4 regions of the Virgibacillus dokdonensis genome follow, and region 1 is predicted to be linked to each of the others. Evidence: riboswitches for the same ligand, from Rfam matches in the RefSeq annotation. Region 1 holds a riboswitch; each other region holds the start of a gene.
The links. A riboswitch is a leader RNA that binds a small molecule or an ion and turns the genes downstream of it on or off. The one in region 1 is predicted to bind S-adenosylmethionine.

Region 1 (5,074 bases):
TATTATGACCACATGCATGACCGATCTCTGGTAAAGCATCATATTCCGCTAAAAACGCAATTCTCCTTCCGTCCAAAGCACTTTTCTTTCTAGCGATAAACGCAGTAGCATGCCCTGCCACATCCAATTGAACATCAAAGCCATTTTCCACTAAAATATCTGTTAATGTTTTAGCAGCATATGTTTCTTGATTTCCAATTTCAGGATGAGCATGGATATCATGACTAATCTGAATATATCTTTCCTTATTAGCCGCTATATTTTTTGCTATTTCCTGTTTCCAAATCGTTGTCGTTTCTGTAGTAAACGTCATTATTATCACCTCATTTTAAATTTAGTAGCCAATTTCACTTAATGGCACAAAAGTTGGAATAGAATTTCCGTCACGTTCTTTTTCAATAAATTTAGCTACATCTTCGGTTTGGTAAATCTCTGCCAGCTTCGTCAATACTTGGTCATCTTTATTCTTTTCCTGAACAGCAATAATGTTAATATAGGCTGTAGCTGTTTCATCCTCATGATATATAGCATCTTTTAATGGACTTAATCCTGCGTCTACGGCTATTCCATTGTTTATAATTGAAGCATCCACATCAGGAAGGACTCTTGGCGTTTGCCCAGCAACAAGTAATTCAAATTGCAGATTTCTTGGGTTGTCAATGATTTTATCTAAAGCACCATTGCCATCGAAGTCTTCCGCTAATTTAATCAAACCTGCGTCCTGTAATAATAATAAACCTCTTCCCATATTGGTAGCTTCTTTTGCTAAAGCAATCGTCCCTCCTTTAGGTATGTCCTCTGTGGTACCATGTTTTTCCGAATATAACCCCATTGGAGCAATGACCGTCGTGGCAATTGGTGTTAAATCTAAATCATGTTCTTTTATAAACGCATCAAAATAAGAAACCGTTTGGAATGCATTTGCATCAATCTCTCCTTCTGCTAAAGCCAAATTAGGTTGCACATAATCGGAGAAACGAACAATTTCTACGTTTATCCCTTCATCCTTAGCTTTTTCCGCTACATAATCCCAAATCGTCGTATCAGAACCGCTAATACCAACTTTCACCGTGGAACTAGCTTCACTGCTAGAACAAGCGCTAATAATAATTAATGGAATCAATAGGAAAAATAAAGCTGCTAATCTTTTCATAAAAAACTCTCCTCGTATATATTTTCAGGCGTTTTTTACTCATCCACCTGTTTTCATTCTTACTACGTATTCCTCTAAGCATATCCTACCACGTTCCCAGTAAACCTTATTATCTTCGTCGCACTCGTCTGGCTAGGTAGTTTCCGAGGGACTGTAATCCTTGTACCATGATGATAAGGATCCCTACAGTAAGGAACATCACGACCGTGTCAAAACGTTGGTAGCCATATGTAATAGCTAAATCACCCAGGCCTCCTCCACCAACTGCTCCAGCCATTGCAGAAGCTCCTACTAAACCAATTGTTGCAATCGTTATGCCTAGTAATAACGAACTTCGTGCTTCTGGTAAAAGAAAACGAGTCATAATCTGCCATGGCGTTGCCCCCATTGCTTGTGCTGCTTCTATAACCCCTGGGTCAACTTCCAGTAACGAGTTTTCTATTAATCTAGCAATATAAGGGCCAGCAAATAATATCATTGGTACAATTGCAGCAGCTGTTCCAATCGAAGTTCCAACAATCAGCCTTGTGAATGGAATAACGGCTACCATCAAAATAATAAATGGAATAGAACGAAATATATTTATTCCTGTGTTTAATATAGTGAAAATAATTTTATTTTCCCAAAGATGCCCCTTTCTCGATACGACTAATAAAACACCTAATACAAGTCCGATAAGAAAAGAGAAAATTAATGATACGCCGACCATGACGACCGTTTCCCATAAAGCTTGTAAGAGTTGTTCTTGATCAACTAACATCTGCTAACACTTCCTTTACAGTAACCTTTTGTTGATGAATATGTAGCAAAGCTCGTTTCATCTCCTTCTCTGTACCTGAAAATTGAACGATTAAATTGCCAAAAGGAATCCCTTGTATTTCTGTAATGCTGCCATACAGTATATTGACATCTACGGTATACGTTTTAGCAACTTGTGATAATAAAGGCTCGCCTGCACTATTACCGACAAACACAATGCGATATATATGCCGGTCTTCTCGCTGTTCACGAAGTAACGCATAAATCGACTCCGGTATATGGTCATTCATCACAGAACGTACAAACTTAGCAGCAATCGCTGTTTTTGGTTTTGAAAATACTTGAAATACACTGCCCGACTCCACTATTTTTCCTTGATCTAAAACACCAACCCGATCACAAATCGCTTTGATGGCACCCATCTCATGCGTAATCATTAAAATCGTCACTCCATATGCCTGATTTACCTGTTTTAACAGTTGCAAAATAGATTTTGTTGTTTCTGGGTCAAGTGCAGATGTTGCCTCATCACATAAAAGCACTTTCGGATTCGTAACTAAAGCACGAGCTATCCCTACGCGTTGTTTTTGCCCTCCAGATAGCTGATCGGGGTAACTGTTTGCTTTATCTTCTAAACCAACAAAAGCGAGTAACTCTAATACTCTTTTTCTCACTTCCTCTTTAGGACGTTTTGCCACTAGTAGAGGCATCGCTACATTCGTAAACACTGTTTTTGAATGTAAAAGATTAAAATGTTGAAAAATCATACCGATATTCCGTTTTGCTTCACGTACTTCTTTTGCAGTTAATTGTAAGAGATCCTTTCCATCTATGATTACTCTTCCAGATGACGGACGTTCTAAAGCATTCACACAGCGTATGAGCGAGCTTTTTCCTGCACCACTAAATCCAATCACACCATATATTTCTCCTTTTTTTACCTGTAAATCCACGTTGTGCAATGCTTTAACAGATTCACCTTTTCCTTCATACACTTTCGTTACCTGATCAAATATAATCATTGAACCAATCCCCCATTCTTTTTCACTTAAAATCGCTTTGTATGGCAATTGTTCCATGTGAAACAATTCCATGGATCTAGCTTTTCCAAAAATAACAAAGATGTTCTTATACTATAAACCTTTAAACTTTTATGCTTTCCTATAGTATAAAAAATACCCCTTCCATAAGAAGAGGTATTTTTTATACATATCCTCTTCTTATCTTTCAAACTACTTGTTTGCTGGATTTGGCACAGTACTCATATGAGTCCGCTGCCGAGGCTTCTATGGGCCAGTCCCTCCACCTCTCTAGATAAGAAGTATGTTATTTTTTGGCGGTAACACCACCGTTTTGCTTAAGTTATAAACTCTGAAAATTCCACCCTTTCCTATTGCGTAAAAAGAAATCCCTCCTTATACAAATAAGAAGGGATTTCCAATCTATTGGTTTCCGCTTCTTATTTTTCAAGCATGCTTGCTTGTTGGATTTAGCACAGTACTACTTACGAGTCCGCTGCCGAGGCTTCTAAGGGCCAATTCCCTCCACCTCTCTGAATAAGAAGAAATATTATATTTATTTTTGATCAAGATATTGTGTTATATCATACTACGGTTTCCTTTACTTGTCAAACAGATTTTTAGAAAAAATGGGCTATCGCCAAGCCTTTATTGCGATAAAAATTTTATCCGCGGATGTTTCCTGTTATCTTTCAGACTATGTTCCTTTTAAAAAAAAGATGCATGAACCGTTGTTCCAGCCTTCGTCAATAAGCCCAAAATGCGACTTTGCTCTTCTATTTACCATTTGACTCACAGTAAATGTTTGAATTGGCTTATTGAATGACCTTTTTTCCTCCCATATATGGACGCAATGCTTTTGGAATAACAACCGTTCCATCCTCTTGCTGGTAATTTTCCAAAATAGCTGCAACAGTTCGACCAATAGCCAATCCAGAGCCGTTTAATGTATGCACAAATTCTGGTTTTGCTTTTGCTTCTCTACGAAAACGGATATTGGCACGTCTTGCCTGGAAGTCTTCAAAATTAGAGCAAGAAGAAATTTCCCGATACGTATGCTGACTAGGGATCCATACTTCGATATCGTACTTCTTAGCTGCTGTAAAGCCTAAATCTCCTGTACACATACTCATCACACGATAAGGAAGCTCTAATAACTGTAATATTTTCTCTGCATGATTTGTTAACACTTCCAATGTTTCATAGGAATCTTCAGGTTTAACAAAATGGACAAGCTCGACTTTATTAAATTGATGCTGACGAATCAGACCTCTTGTGTCTCTTCCAGCAGATCCTGCTTCAGAACGAAAGCAGCTACTAAATGCAGCAAATTTTTTCGGTAAATCATCTATCTTTAAAATATCATCACGATAATAATTTGTTACTGGCACTTCTGCAGTCGGAGCTAAATAATAATCCCATTCTTCTAGTTTAAAGGCGTCTTCTGCAAATTTTGGTAATTGCCCTGTCCCAGTCATACTAGTTCGATTCACAATTTGTGGTGGCAACATTTCTTCATAGCCATGTTCATCCACATGGAAATCTAACATCAGGTTCCATAATGCACGCTCTAATCTTGCACCAAGTCCTTTATAAAAGACAAACCTGCTCCCAGTCACTTTGCCAGCTCGTTCAAAGTCAACGATGTCTAAGTCTGTTGCTACATCCCAGTGAGGCTTTGGTTCATAGGAAAATGGCGTCTTCTCTCCCCAACACCGCACCTCGACATTATCATCTTCATCTTCACCAATTGGTACACTTTCATGAGGAATATTAGGAATAGACAACATGATTTGCTCTAAATGTTCATTAATTTGCTTTAATTCGCTATCCAACTCAGCAATTTGGTCGCCTACTTCTCTCATTTCTTTAATCGCAGGCTCAGCATCTTGCTTTTCTCGCTTTAGTACAGAGATTTGTTTCGATACTTCATTTCGCTTCGCTTTTAACTGCTCTGTCTCGGAAATTAGTTGACGACGCTTTTCATCTAACTCGCCAAAATGATCCAGTTCTGATAAGTCCTCACCACGATGCGCTAATTTTTGTTTTACTTCTTGGAAATGGTGACGTAAAAATTTCAAATCTAACATTTGAGTTCCTCCTTATATGATTTAAATTAAAATGGATCCCTTATTTAAGAAGA
Region 2 (5,074 bases), on a different contig from region 1:
AATGCATTTATTCTAAACGACTATTCTTTAGAATTTGATTTGTACTTACCCTTAAATCCTAAATTAATGTGAGGATAAGCTTGCTTTCACTCGCATAGAATTTGTTTTTTGATGAATATAGTTAACTAATTCGACGATCATATCATAGCGCATAAACGGAGTGATAAGATATATCCCGTAAAAATGTTCTAAAGCTGTATCAAGTAGCTCTTTCGAAATAGCTATACTTTCTTTTGTTGATTGTGCTCGATTTCCTTCTGCTGCTTTCATACGAGATCGAGCTTCATCTGTAAGCTTTATCCCCGGTACTTCATGGTGTAAAAATTCAGCATTCTTTGTAGACGTTAATGGCATAATTCCAATAAAAATCGGAGTATCTATATGTGAGGTCGCTTGTTTCAAAGCAATTATTTTATCTTTGCTATACATGGGTTGTGTCATGATGTAATCAGCACCACTTGCGATCTTTCTCTCCAATCGAGCAATCGCCTTTTCTACATTATTCACATTTGGACTAAAAGCTGCTCCTACGGTAAATGCAGTATGTTCTCTTAGAGAATGCCCAGAAAATGACATGCCTTGATTTCCTTTTTTAATTCGTTCAATTAATTTAAATGAATTCACATCAAACACGGATGTTGCTCCTGGAAAACTGCCAATTTTAGTTGGGTCGCCAGTTATTGCTAAAATTTCATGAATTCCTAAAATGTGCAATCCCATTAAATGCGACTGTAAGCCAATTAAATTACGGTCTCGGCAAGCTATATGGACTAACGGTTTGATTCCTTGCTCTTTAATAATCGTTGCAATAGCTGTATTACATATTCGCGGTGTTGCAAGCGAATTATCGGCAAGTGTTACTGCATCGATTCCAGCTTCTTTCAATGCTTGTATTCCCTGGTGGTATTCTGTCATATCTAAATGTTTGGGAGCATCTAATTCAACAATAATGGTATGTCGTTCTTTTGCTAATTCTGCCAGCGATTTTTCTTTTCGTTTCCTTTTTAACATCACCCTATCCTGCTTTGGAAAGTCTACCACTTTTTCAGTAATAGGATTAGTAGCATTCAAGCCCTCAGCTAATGCTTTAATATGGTTAGGTGTTGTTCCGCAACACCCTCCTACTAAACGAACTCCTTGCTCTCTTAATTGGCTGGCACACTCCCTAAAATAATCCGGTTCATTTTCGTAATAAAGTACACCATCGCGATAAGCAGGTAAGCTTGCATTTGGGTAAGCAGCTAAAAAAGCCCTTTTCGGTATAGGAACCGATTGTAAAGAGGTGATTATTTGCGACGGACCAAAACGACAGTTCACGCCAACGAGATCAGCACCTAAAGCTTCCAGTTGTTGTAATGCTTCAGCCAACGGTGTTCCATTTTCCAAAATCCCCGGAACATGCATCGATACATTTGCAATAATAGGGATTTTCGTTTCCTCCCGAGCAATTTCCAACACCATCTTTAATTCATCGAGATTATAATAAGTTTCTAAAATGAGCCCATCTACTCCCTCCAAAAGCAAACAATATAATTGTTCTCGGAAGCTTCGCTTAATTTCCTCTTTTGTTTCGTTTAAAGCTTGAACGCCATGAATACCGCCAATCCCCCCTACAATGGATACTCCTTTTTGCCGAGCTTCCTTTGCAATTTGCACAGCCTTTTGGTTGATCCTTTTCACCTGATCCTCCAACCCATATCGTGCTAATTTAATATAATTTGCACCATATGTATTTGTTTGAATGACTGTTGCTCCAGCATGAATATACGCTTCATGTACTTGTTGAACTTGATTTGGATGGGTTATGTTTAATTGTTCAAAACTTTGATCGATTCCATAGGAATAAAGCATCGTTCCCATAGCACCATCGGCAATTAAAATTTGATTTTGTAATTGTTGTAATAAGCTCATGTCGGTTTCTCCTCCTTTGCATCAAATCATCTGCTCATACTCATGATAGGTCTTACTAACAGTTCATGCGGAAAAATGGTTTTAACATAGTAAAAGGCATCTTTCACCTTATTAAATAATCGAAAAGGTAAAAGATGCCTTTAGTTGTCTAATCGGCATGTGCTTTATTTGGAATTTTGTAACGAATGATTGTTATTCATATTCGCAAACCGCTTTTTCTCCGTTATGTCAATTTGTGTAACCCTTCCAGCGTGTACAGTAATGACTACAGAACCGAAATCAATTGCATCTAAGCTTTTTCTTACATACTCCCATTGTACTTCATTCAATTTACCCATTTTCCCATCTTCCCTTCTCATGTTATTCAAAGTACAAGTAACCAAACTGGAACTTGTAAAAGCCTAGTGCCCTTGGAAGAAAAGCGCCTGTTCATAACAAAAAACCTCTTCCTTTTGATAAATAAGAAGAGGTGGATTATTTTATAAGTCTATCGCTCTTCTTATCTTTCAGGCATAATGCTTGCTGGAATTGGCACAGTACTTCAACAAAGTCTGTTGCCGAGGTTTCGCTGGGCCAGTCCCTCCACCTCTCTGGATAAGAAATCATCTAATATTAAATTTGTTTAATACTCTACACCGAAAGTGTATTATTGTCAATAATTTATTTATAAAATTTTTGCAAATATTAATACAAATAGGTTTTATACATACATTCTCGAAGCGCTTTTCAGACTTATTCATAGTTGTTCAATAGGATTAAACCTAATTCCATTAGCTGTCGAGCACACTTGTTTGAATATATATTAGATTTTTATGATTCCTTAACACCACCCACAAATTGACTTTTTTTGTTAGATTTTAAATCGTTAATGATAATTAGATTTAACTATCGTATAATGACCATATGAAGGTTGTGATAATTTACTTAATTTCTGTTTCACAAATACAAATGGAAGCAAATTTTTCTTTGATTCCTAGTCTCTCATGGACTAGGATACATGGTTCTAAAAATTTTCTAGGAAGCAGGTGAGTTTGATGTATACTGAAAAAGTATTGTCGTTAAGAAATTTATCCATGAGTTATGGAAGTAAAAGCGTATTAAATAACATTAATCTCGATGTATATGCTGGACAAATCATTGGGTATATTGGGCCTAACGGTGCGGGAAAGAGTACTACACTTAAAATCATGCTCGGGTTAATAGAAGAATATAGTGGGACGGTAGAACTTTTTGGAGTAGATATTGCTACAAGTGATTACTCCTACAAACGTAAAATTGGTTATGTCCCAGAAAATGCAGAGATCTATGATAATTTAACAGCTAATGAATATTTGACATTTATCGGTGAGCTTTACGGCATGGATAAAAATAAAGCGGCTGCTAAAGCTAAAAGCCTTATGCAACAATTTGACATGGAAGATGTTTTACATACACGTATTTCTTCTTTTTCTAAAGGAATGCGGCAAAAAGTATTACTTATTTCAAGCCTATTGCATAATCCCGATCTGATCTTTTTAGACGAACCACTAAATGGGCTTGATGCTAATAGTGTCATCATCATTAAAGACATCTTGGAACAGCTTGTTGCAGAAGGAAAGACCATTTTTTATTCCTCACATATTATGGAGGTTGTAGAAAAGATTAGCAATCGCATCGTCCTGCTTAAGGATGGAGAAATTGCAGCAGATGGTACATTTGAAGAATTGCGCGAACAAAATAAGCAAGGCTCTTTAGAAAGTATTTTCAACCAGATAACAGGATTTGATGAACATAAACAAACCGCAGAGAAGTTTGTTCAAATTGTAACTGATGGTGATAATCATGAGTAAATTCTCTTTAAAAATCCTTGATCTGCTACAACCTTTTTTCCATATGCTACGTATTGATTATCACATGATGCGTAAAATTCTTGAGACGAAGCTTACGATGGATGAGCGCAGAATACCGACAGTATTTGCTTCAAATGTATCAAATAAAAAAAAGGATAGCAATCAGTTTGTAAAATCATTATTTATTTATGTATTATACGGGGTCATGCTCGTTCCTTTTTTATTTTTTGGAGATAATTATATCTTCCAAATCAGCCTCATCTTTGGTATTTCCATGTTCATTTTAATGACATCCATGGTGTCTGATTTTTCCGCAGTACTTCTAGATGTTCGCGACAAAACAGTTCTCCATACGAAACCGATTGATTCGAGAACCATTAGCGCAGCAAAAATCACCCATGTTGCAATTTATATGAGTATGTTAACAGGCGCGTTTATTATCATTCCAGCTATCGTTATGTTATTTGTACATGGAATCGGTTATTTAATGCTTTTTTTAGTAGAAATTATTTTGTTAATACTGTTCATCATGACCATCACAGCACTCATATACATTTTTATTTTACGTTTTTTCAGTGGGGAGAAATTAAAGGATATTATTAACTATGTGCAAATCCTATTATCCGTAGGTATTGTTATCGGTTACCAAATTGTCGCTCGAGCTTTTGAAATAGTTGATTTTAATTATATATATAATTTCAATTGGTGGAATGTTTTTATTCCTCCTATGTGGTTCGGCGCACCTTTTGAATTTATACTAAATGGCGATACGTCCTTTGGGATAGTGATCCTTTCTTCTTTAGCAGTCATCGGACCAGTTATTTCGGTTATGTTATATTATAAATTAATGCCGGCGTTTGAGCGTAATTTGCAAAAACTTATGGACAGTACAGAGAAATCTAAACCGAAACGATGGAATATGAACGCTATGTGGGAGCATTTATTTTTTAGAAACAAAGAGGAACGGCAATTTTTCCGGTTTTCGTCCCTTATTATGGCAAGAGAACGTGATTTTAAGCTAAAGGTGTATCCAACCTTAGGATTATCTCTTGTTTTTCCGTTTATTTTCCAATTCAACTATTTAAATCTACATTCAATTGAGCAACTTTCTCGTAGTAATATGTATTTCACCATTTATTTTTGTATGATGTTTATTGGCCTTGTAGTAATGATGCTCCAATTTTCTAGCAAATATAAAGCTGCATGGGTTTTTCAAATTACACCAATCGTTCATCATTCTTCTATTTACAGTGGCACTCTAAAAGCGTTTATTATTAAATTGTTTTTACCACTTTATTTATTATTATCGATCGTTTTTTTATTTATATTCTCTA
Region 3 (5,074 bases), on a different contig from region 1:
AAAGAACGTAAAATATAAATAGATGTTCAAATCATATTTAAAGGAACTCCCCGTCACTGCTTTGATGGGGAGTTCCTCTCTAAATCAAAACTTGTCAGCGGATGATATTTTTAAAAATGCTTATCCAGCAACCCTCTAAGCCTTAGTTCGGTATTCTAAATTATGTTTTTTCAACGTTTTGTCAGTACCAAATAAAAAGTGTTTTTCCATATTTGGCGAGTATTTGGAATTAATCGTTTCTTTACCGACAGCTTCTGCAACAGCACGTAACATTGCAGGCGACGCGCCACAGCATAAGCCAATATAGTTCACACCGATGTCTTTTGCTTCTTTCGCCCAAGCGGCTAATTCGTAGCGGTTGTGATAAAGCGGATCAAGTGCCGTTGGGAATGTCGTTTCTGTAGGTAAATGGCAACTGCAACCTCCATCCGGCAAGTTGAAAAAGGTTGGGTGCGCCTCTGTTGTTCGATAAGGTATTGGTAGTGCCCCAACATAACCTTTGACTGTATCTCTTATTTTAGCTACAAAGGGCTGGATGGTATCAGGGCCACGGAAGCAATTCATTCCGACGACGAGCGCTCCTTTTTCAGATAATAATTGGCAAGCTTCCTCTACGGTATACCCGTCCCTTAGAATGTTTTCTCCCATAAGACCAAAAGTGATGACGGCTGGGAGTTCTTGTTTCGTAATTTCTTCTAAAGCGATTAGAGCTTCTTCATAATAATAAAATGTTTCTCCATTTACGAAATCAACACCTTCTTCTTTACACCATTGCACCATCTCGGCAAAAATGCTCCTTACTTGCTCTTTGGAAGCTGGGTCATTCGGATCGAAAATATTCGTGTTAGAAATGTTTCCAGCAACGAGTGCTTCTTCTACAGGATGTTCTTTGGCGACTTCTTTTGCTAGTTGAATGGCATTTCTGTTCAACGGCTCGAGCAATTCTTCCTTACCAATAATTCGCATCTTTTCTCTATTCCCATTGTAAGTAAACGCCAGTACGACGTCTGAGCCTGCATTCATAAAATCGCGATAAGCTTGTTTCAGAGCTTGTGGATTATCTAATGCGACTTCCGGTACAAAAGAACCTGCTTGTAAATACCCCCTGCGTTCTAATTCAAATAAATAACCTTCTCCCACAATAACCGTACCTTCCTGCAATCTTTGTTGTAAGCTGCGTTTCATCTTAAACTCCTCCTTTTATTTTGAAACCTTTGCTTTGTAAAAAATGTGGCACGAAGTATGTAGCAAGAGCTACGACTTCCGGATTTAATTCATGGAAAAATTACGCCCACCTTTCATTAAAAAATCGTTTTCTTAGTTGCTTCACCTATGTGAGCTTCCATCGTGAATTATTGGAACATAAAAACCCCCTTCTTATGAATAAGAAGAGGGTAGCTTCCAAATGTTGTCTCTTCTTATCTTCAAGCGTTACGCTTCTGGAATTAGCACAGTGCAAAAGATGCCTGTTGCTGGGGTATCATAGGGGCCAGTCCCTCCACCTCTCTGGATAAGATAAATCCTATAAAGTTGTGGAATAATAAAGATTTACAGTTGGCAATGTTTAAAAACGCCATTAAATTCACAGTGTGTAAAATCTTATCATTCAGAATATGAACTATACTATATACGAAAAAAATAAATGTCAACCTATTTCGAAAATATTTTATAGATTAGAAACTTCTGCGTCTAGTAGTGGATGAGAGCCAACATTTCATTTTCTATGATGTTTTTTTCATAAAAATACAACTTTTATTATAAAGTTCCGGCAAGCCCAAATTTAAAATGCCTGTAATGCGTTCTGCAAATCATGTTTTAAATCATTCACATGCTCTATTCCGACCGAAAAGCGTAATAAACAGTCATCAATGCCACGCTTGGTACGTTCATTAAGGGGAATATCCGCATGTGTTTGTGTCGCTGGATACGTGATAAAGCTTTCCACACCGCCTAGACTTTCGGCGAAGGTAATCAGTTGCATTTGCTGTAAAAAAGGGTCTACCCACTTGCTATCGTGTAAACGAAAAGATAACATACCACCTTTGCCAGGATAAAGCACCTCTTTTATTGCTTGGTGGTTGCTTAAAAAATGGGCTAATTCTCGGGCATTTGTTTCATGCTTTTCCATACGCAAGGAAAGCGTTTTTAACCCTCTAATTAACAGCCAACAATCAAATGGAGAAAGCACTGCCCCAGATGCATTATGCATCATAGCGAGTTGTTCACAAATCGGTTCATCGTTAGCAACTACTATGCCAGCCAATACATCATTGTGCCCGCCGATATACTTTGTTGCACTATGTAGAATAATATTAGCGCCAAGTTCTAAAGGGCGTTGCAAATATGGCGTAAGGAAGGTGTTGTCAACAATAAGTAATAGATTATATTTTTTAGTAAGGTGAGCGATGGAGGCAATATCTATTTCTTGCATTAAAGGGTTTGTCGGTGTTTCAATAAATATTGCTTTTGTTTTGTTAGATATGTTTGCTTCCGTTTCTTTGAAGTTGGTAAAAGGATCATAGCAGATCTTGAAATTGTATGCTTTGTTGTACTGTTCCAACAAACGATACGTTCCCCCGTAAATATCTGCTGAAACAATGATTTCATCACCAGCTTGAAAAAGGGAAAGTACAAGCTGGATAGCCGCCATGCCTGAACTACAAGCAAAGGCTTGCTTACCAGATTCTAAATGCGCAACACCTTCCTCTAACAGGCATCGGGTAGGGTTTTTTGTACGGCTATAATCATACCCGGTTGACTGCCCTATCCCATCATGTTTGAATGCAGTTGATAAATAAATAGGGGGATTAACTGCGCCAGTGCGAGCATCACTTCGATTTCCTAGTTGCACCATGTTTGTTTCACGCGTTTGTTGTAACATTTTATCATCTCCTTAAAAATGGTTACAAGGAGAGGATGCAAAAAACCTCTCCTTGAAATAAGAAGAGGTTTCCTAATATGTCGAAAAGGAGCTTCTTCTTATCTTCAAGCGCTATGCTTCTGGAATTGGCACAGTACCGCATGCGGTCTGTTGCCGAGGTATCAAAGGGCCAGTCCCTCCACCTCTCTGGATAAGAAAATGTCTATTGAATTTTAAAAGTTTGAATATTAGAATACAAGGAAAATGAATAAAAGTCAAGGGGATTTTTTAATCGATTTAGGCTTCCGATAAAATTTTTTTTTGCACTATAGGAAGGTATAAATTTTTTGGTTTATCGTATACGAAAAACAAAGGCTTTCGAAAGGCTTGGTGACAAGCCAAGTTTTCTAAGAACTACTATCAGTTAAATGTGGTTTCTACATAAATATTCCATGATGAACTCCGTGGTGTTCAAGGAGTTCATCATACTTACATGTTTTCCATTAACCGTTTAGCGATTTTTTGATAATCATCTTTATCAATGCCAGGTGCAAATTGTTCAGGAAGGTCTTCTAAATTAGGAACAGGGCCTCCTTTTGGTGTTCCTTCCTTGACGATTAGCTTCTCCCCATTCTCTGGATTGTCTCCTTTCCAAATTTGTCGGATATCGTTATAATCTCCCACATCATTCCACGTGTATAAAACATTTGCCAATCCTTGTTCTTCAAATTTTCGAGCATAATCAAACTTCGTGTTCGATAAATCAGGAATCGGGATAAGCTTTTTAACGTCAACGCCTGTTGCGATTTCTAATGCTTTCGCATAGGCTAGCACATGTGTACCTCCACGAACTAATAAGTAACCAATCATTTCTCTTGCTGTTTCATGTTCTGTCATTTCGTAAACGCGCATTTTATGTGTACGAGCGCCGACTTCAAGAAAGAAATTGTGTAGTAAATCTAAGACAAGATTGCCGCTACTAAAGACATTATCTCCTGTCCATGCTCGACCCATGGAGTCACCTACAAGTGCTGTTTGAGCAGTAGCGATAAATTGATACGTATTTCGACTGTCTTTTCCTTCGCGTAACGGGGTTACATCTGGGTTTCCCGTGTAAAAGGTGTTTCCTTTTGAAAGTAGATTAATTGTGTTCGTCACAAGTTCAACATGGCCGAACTCTTCAGCTGTTATACTTGCTACAAGATCGTAAAATGGTTTAAGCTTATCTTTTTGGCGGAAATTGAACGATTGAAACATATAATTATTTAATGTAGACATCTCGCCAAATTTCCCACCTAATAATTCTTGGACCGCTGCTGCAGCATTAGGATCGCCGTGTTCAGGAACAGGCAGTTCAATTAACATGCGGTTTTCACGCTTAAACATGAGAAGCCTCCTTCTTTAGCTTTTCGGAATCACCCAAACAATTTGTTGAATACGAATATAGAATGAAGATCCGCCCGATTCTAAAACGATATGGTCAGGCATTACTGTTTTTAAGCTACCTGTCACTGTTCCTTGTGTTGTTTGTACAATGAGCGTGGCACCTGTTATTGACTGTAAAGTTTGGTATACGTAAGGGTCAAAAGCACTTGTAAATGATGGGGTTTGTGCGTTCATTTTTCAGCCTCCCTTTATGATGGACTCACTACAACTAGGCTATGACGGCAAAAAGCAGGTTATTCGTTGGACAAGTTGAAAATAAATGCTTATCTCGTATTTTATAGAATTCTTCATAATTGAAAAGTCGCTGAAGTTCACAATTATCCACGAGTTGCTACACCCTAAGCCAATAAAAAAACAGTAGCGTTTTATAATTGCTACTGTTTTTTTATTGATTTGGTCTGCACTATAAGAAAGTATAAAATGAGGTGCTTGGATCGGCGTCTGGCTCCAGGGCTCAGCAACTAGGCGTCTTCACGAATCGCCCTACGATAAGTCATCATCGGTTCGTGGCTAAGAGGATGGACGACTAAAACAGGGCTTGCCGCTCGACATCGGCATACCCCTGTTTTAGTGGCATAATACCTTTATCACCGTTGCTAAACGGGCACTTGCTTCTTTGTTCCACTATAGGAAAGCATAGAATTACTATTGATTATAGTATAAGAAAAACTAAGTCTACCTCTAAAAGGATTGGCAGTAGGCCAAGTTTTTCTAAATGAACTTAATTTGTGAAATCTTTTGCCATAGTGACAAACTCACGTACGGCAT
Region 4 (5,074 bases), on a different contig from region 1:
CGCATATGCACATTTACTGAATCATACATGACGTCTTGAATTTTTTTAATCCAGTCCTGCTTTTCACGAAGTACAGGATGGAAAGTTGCATGCCAATAACGCGTAAATTGGATAGGCTGTCCAGGTTTTTTAATAAAATAATGCCCTGGTTCTACTTTTTTTATGCCAGCAGTCATCGTCATTGGTTCAGGTACGTATTGAAAGCTCAAATAATGCTGTAGCGCATCTTTGTCTACTTTTTCTTGTTCCATCATAAGTGTGATGCTTTTTTTCTCAGAAGCAAATGTGGTCCCGAAGGAATTTTCATAATAAAAGAGCGGCTTAATTCCAAAAGGATCACGAGCTCCATACAATTGCTCCGTCTCTTTATCCCACACAAGAATGGAGAACATGCCTCTTAAATGCTGAAAAGCCTCCTCTTTATGTTTTGCAAATAAAGCTGCAATTACTTCTGTATCTGAATCCGTTTGAAATGCATAACCTTCTGCAAGTAATTGTTTACGCAATTCAATATAATTATAAATTTCACCATTAAAAACTAACCATATTTGTTCATCATTATAACTTAATGGCTGGGAGCCACTTTCAATATCTATAATACTCAAACGTCGGAACCCCAAGGAAATATAAGAATCGAAATAGTATCCTTCATCATCTGGTCCTCGATGAGTGATCAAATTATTTTGCTGTTTAAATAGTTCTACTTCTTGTTCTGTTCGTTCTACAGGATTATCAAATAACATTCCGATAAAACCACACATAGCTGTCTACCTTCTCTCATTAAATATAGTAACGTATGGTACGAATCATTTTTTCATTACTATCATACCACACCAAACGTTCGTTAAAAACTTTTAGAAAAACTTGGTATGTGTCAAATTTTTCTCGACATAATTATAACCTCTATCTTTCCAGCACTCTATTTATGTACACTTTTAGTGACCGCTACGAAAAAACACTACGCTTTCCTTGGGCTGGCGCTCAGCCTCCTAAAAAGATTGCTTTTTTTCTATGGGGGCTTCCCGCTGCGCTTTCCCACAGGACAAGGAAAGTTACGTCAGCGAAACATTGCAATCATTTTCGAGGAGTCTCCCGTGTTATCCTCCGCTAGCTTAACAGCATCAACTATCATTCCCCAAACTTCCACTTAACGGGATGGAAAATCTTACAACTACCCCACTATCGCTTGCTGGTCTGCTCATTTCTGTCACCTTTTACAAACCAAGAACCTGAGAATAAAGCAGGGTATTATCGAAAACTCTTTCTTACCTTTCCTTACAGTAAAACAAAAACATGACCTCTCCAGCGACCGAAAAGTCATGCCCTTGCTCACTCTACTGCTGTTCTTTTACTAATGCAATTAATTCTTCTACTTTGTCCGTTTTTTCCCAAGGAAATACAACATCTGTACGCCCAAAGTGACCATATGCAGCTGTATTTCTAAATATTGGCTTTTGTAAATCAAGCATATGAATAATCCCAGCAGGACGAAGGTCGAACAACTTCCTCACAGCTTGAACCAATACTTCTTCACGAACGATTCCTGTTCCGAACGTATCAATAGCAATTGACACCGGTTCTGCTACACCAATCGCATAAGCAAGTTGAACTTCACAACTCTTAGCTAATTTTGCAGCGACAATGTTTTTTGCAACATACCTTGCTGCATAAGCGGCAGAACGATCTACTTTCGTTGCATCCTTACCACTAAATGCCCCCCCGCCATGTCGTGCATAACCACCATACGTATCCACGATAATTTTTCTTCCAGTTAAACCTGCATCACCTTGTGGGCCACCTATTACAAATCGCCCAGTTGGATTGATAAAGTATTTTGTTGTTTCATCTAACAAATGTGCTGGGACTACTGGAAAAATAACATGCTTTAATAAATCTTTTTCAATTTGTTCCACAGTTGCATCTTGATGGTGTTGCGTGGAAATAACGATGGTATCAACTCGAATAGGCTGCCCATCTTCTCCATATTCTACGGTTACTTGTGTTTTTCCATCTGGTCTCAAGTAATCCAAGATACGCCTTTTACGGACATCTGACAATCGTTTAGCTAACTTATGTGCTAAAGAAATCGGTAGTGGCATTAATTCTTCCGTTTGATCGCAAGCAAATCCAAACATTAAACCTTGGTCACCAGCTCCAATAGCATCAATTTCTTCCTCGCTCATTCGTCCCTGTCTTGCTTCCAATGCCTTATTTACGCCTCCAGCAATGTCTGGAGATTGCTCATCTATTGCCGTTAATACAGCACAAGTTTTAGCATCAAAACCAAACTTTGCTCGCGTATAACCTATCTCCTCAACCGTTTTTCGTACGACTGCTGGGATGTCAACATAAGTAGTCGTAGATATTTCACCTGCCACTAATACAAGACCTGTCGTAACGGTTGTCTCGCATGCAACACGAGCATAAGGGTCCGATTGTAATATTTCATCTAAGATAGCATCAGAAATTTGATCTGATATTTTATCAGGATGACCTTCTGTTACAGATTCAGAAGTAAATAAACGTCGATTCGTAGCCATTTTGCTACTTCCTCCTTTAAAATCAGATACGGAACTCTATATAACGTGAAAATTTACTTAACTGGATGTTTTCTCTGACACACGATAAACAAAAGAAATCTAAAATGATCATTATTATAAGATATGCATATATAATGACAAGAACAAACACTTCTAGTTATCCTGCGCTAGATTACCTGTATACATTTAACAATAGAAAAGCTTGGCTTAAACGCCAAGTTCCTATGGCGAAAGCGGTAGTCTTCCTTATACTATAAGCCCTAATTTTATACTTTTCTACAGTATAAAAAATCCCTTCCTGCTTATCATGAGGAAAGGGAATAGCGATCCTTTCGCTCTTATTGTTCAAGGTTTCGTATGACCTTGCATCAGGTTAGCACCTTTTCACAAATGTGTGATGGTTGCTGGGTTTCTTAGGGACTGTCCCTCCACCAACTCTGAATAAGAGATCCGTTCGCAATTCAGCTTACCTAAATAGTAGGTTCCTGTCAATTAATTTGGGTGTATTTTCAATCACTTTACCCACATACTATTAGAAAAACTTAGCTCGTCACCCAGTCTTATGAAGAAAGCCTTTGTTTTCTTTTATTATATAAACCCTAAAAATTTATACTTTCCTATAGTATAAGAAACACCAGAGAGGCATACTAATTCTTCTTTAATTTTTTATATTTTATCATATTTAGTATGGACTATTTGAATAAATGTGTTATACTATTTACAGATTAAACACATGAACATGAATAAATTTGAGTTAAAAGGCAGGTATTTTTAATGAAAACGGTAGAAAAATCATTTGTAACCGAATTATATGCACATCCTTATTTGTTGTCGAATTTATCTGTACCACAACTTGTAGAAAAAATTTTAGCTAGAAAAGAAGGAAAGTTATCAGCAACTGGAGCTGTTCAATCTGAAACAGGAGCTTATACTGGTCGCTCTCCTAAAGATAAATTTATTGTAAAAGATGAAATGAGCGAAAAGTATGTTGATTGGGGAACGGTAAATCGTTCTGTTAGCGAAGAGACTTTCAATAAGCTTTATCAAAAAGTCGTTGCCTATTTAAAAAACAAGTCGGAAATCTTTCATTTTAAAGGATATGCTGGAGCAGACCATGAATACCGTCTTCCTTTGCAAGTGATTAATGAATATGCATGGCACAATCTCTTTGCCAGACAATTATTTATCACACCTACGAAGGAAGAACTAGAAAAGCATCAGCCAGAATTTACTGTTATATCTGCACCAACATTTAAAGCTAACCCAAAAGTAGACGGTACAAATTCAGAAGCATTTATTCTTGTATCATTTAAACAACGTATTGTATTAATAGGCGGAACCGAGTATGCTGGTGAAATTAAAAAATCTATTTTTTCCGTTATGAACTATTTATTGCCACAACGTAATGTATTATCGATGCATTGCTCTGCTAACGTAGGTAATGAAGGTGACGTTGCCTTATTTTTTGGTTTGTCAGGAACAGGAAAAACTACGTTATCCGCTGACCCATATCGTCGTCTAATTGGTGATGATGAGCACGGTTGGGGGCCTAATGGTGTATTTAATATAGAGGGCGGATGTTACGCTAAATGTATCAATCTATCGCAGGAAAAGGAACCACAAATTTATGATGCCATTAAATTTGGTACAGTATTAGAAAACGTCGTATTGGATGAACAATCTAGAATTCCTGATTATGATAACACAATCTTAACAGAAAACACACGCGCAGCATATCCGTTAGAGAACATGGATAATATTGCAATTCCTAGTATGGCAGGACACCCAAATACAATTATTTTTCTAACTGCAGATGCGTCCGGAACATTGCCTCCAATTAGTAAATTAACAAAAGAACAGGCTATGTATCACTTTCTAAGTGGCTATACGAGTAAACTAGCAGGTACAGAAAGAGGTGTAACAGAACCACAGGCGACCTTTTCAGCTTGTTTCGGTTCTCCGTTCCTCCCGTTAGCACCATCTAAATATGCCGCTATGCTGGGGGAGAAAATTGACGCCTATCAATCAAATGTCTTCCTCGTTAATACTGGTTGGACAGGAGGATCCTACGGTGTAGGAAAGCGTATGAAGCTATCTTATACACGGGCTATGATTCATGCTGCTCTAGAAGGAGAATTACATGGCGTAGAAACAACAAAAGATCAAGTTTTCGGATTGGAAATTCCAATGCATGTGCCTGGAGTCCCTGATGAAGTATTAATTCCGAAAAACACGTGGCAAGATAAAGCCGCTTATGACCAAACAGCAAAACAGCTTGCAATGAAATTTCATGAGAATTTCAAACAATTTACGGAAGCTCGTGAAGATATTGCTAATGCTGGCCCTATTTTTAAGGGTTAACTCATGTTTCCTCATCCCAAAAGGAATTTTATATAAAGTATTACCTAGCAGTTACTGCTGCATATCGACCTCAATAGGAGGTCGATTTTTTTATTGTATAGAAATTTATAAAATGAGGTGTTGTGGATAATGAAAAAACCGAATAGTCACGTCTGCTCCATCGTCTAGCAATT

Region 2: another riboswitch for S-adenosylmethionine. It lies ahead of B2C77_RS19790 (YezD family protein); the one in region 1 lies ahead of B2C77_RS01625 (methionine ABC transporter ATP-binding protein).
Region 3: another riboswitch for S-adenosylmethionine. It lies ahead of B2C77_RS05100 (homocysteine S-methyltransferase family protein); the one in region 1 lies ahead of B2C77_RS01625 (methionine ABC transporter ATP-binding protein).
Region 4: another riboswitch for S-adenosylmethionine. It lies ahead of metK (methionine adenosyltransferase); the one in region 1 lies ahead of B2C77_RS01625 (methionine ABC transporter ATP-binding protein).

What each region holds. Positions count from the first base shown of each region.
Region 1 is NZ_LT745762.1:269,392-274,465, reverse strand. Features, by position in the region: gene B2C77_RS01640 (M20 family metallopeptidase) at 1-313, opposite strand, end outside; gene B2C77_RS01635 (MetQ/NlpA family ABC transporter substrate-binding protein) at 335-1,153, opposite strand; gene B2C77_RS01630 (methionine ABC transporter permease) at 1,263-1,913, opposite strand; gene B2C77_RS01625 (methionine ABC transporter ATP-binding protein) at 1,903-2,934, opposite strand; SAM riboswitch class I at 3,130-3,233, opposite strand; SAM riboswitch class I at 3,369-3,475, opposite strand; gene serS (serine--tRNA ligase) at 3,747-5,021, opposite strand.
Region 2 is NZ_LT745763.1:3,925,608-3,930,681, forward strand. Features, by position in the region: gene B2C77_RS19785 (bifunctional homocysteine S-methyltransferase/methylenetetrahydrofolate reductase) at 64-1,911, opposite strand; gene B2C77_RS19790 (YezD family protein) at 2,076-2,249, opposite strand; SAM riboswitch class I at 2,408-2,512, opposite strand; gene B2C77_RS19795 (ABC transporter ATP-binding protein) at 2,946-3,740, shown strand; gene B2C77_RS19800 (hypothetical protein) at 3,733-5,074, shown strand, end outside.
Region 3 is NZ_LT745763.1:718,410-723,483, forward strand. Features, by position in the region: gene B2C77_RS22470 (DUF4177 domain-containing protein) at 1-2, shown strand, start outside; gene B2C77_RS05100 (homocysteine S-methyltransferase family protein) at 136-1,185, opposite strand; SAM riboswitch class I at 1,416-1,517, opposite strand; gene B2C77_RS05105 (methionine biosynthesis PLP-dependent protein) at 1,781-2,881, opposite strand; SAM riboswitch class I at 2,977-3,078, opposite strand; gene B2C77_RS05110 (manganese catalase family protein) at 3,350-4,246, opposite strand; gene B2C77_RS05115 (YuzF family protein) at 4,262-4,480, opposite strand; gene B2C77_RS05120 (LysR family transcriptional regulator) at 5,028-5,074, opposite strand, start outside.
Region 4 is NZ_LT745763.1:1,477,637-1,482,710, reverse strand. Features, by position in the region: gene asnB (asparagine synthase (glutamine-hydrolyzing)) at 1-761, opposite strand, end outside; gene metK (methionine adenosyltransferase) at 1,335-2,540, opposite strand; SAM riboswitch class I at 2,876-2,988, opposite strand; gene pckA (phosphoenolpyruvate carboxykinase (ATP)) at 3,315-4,901, shown strand.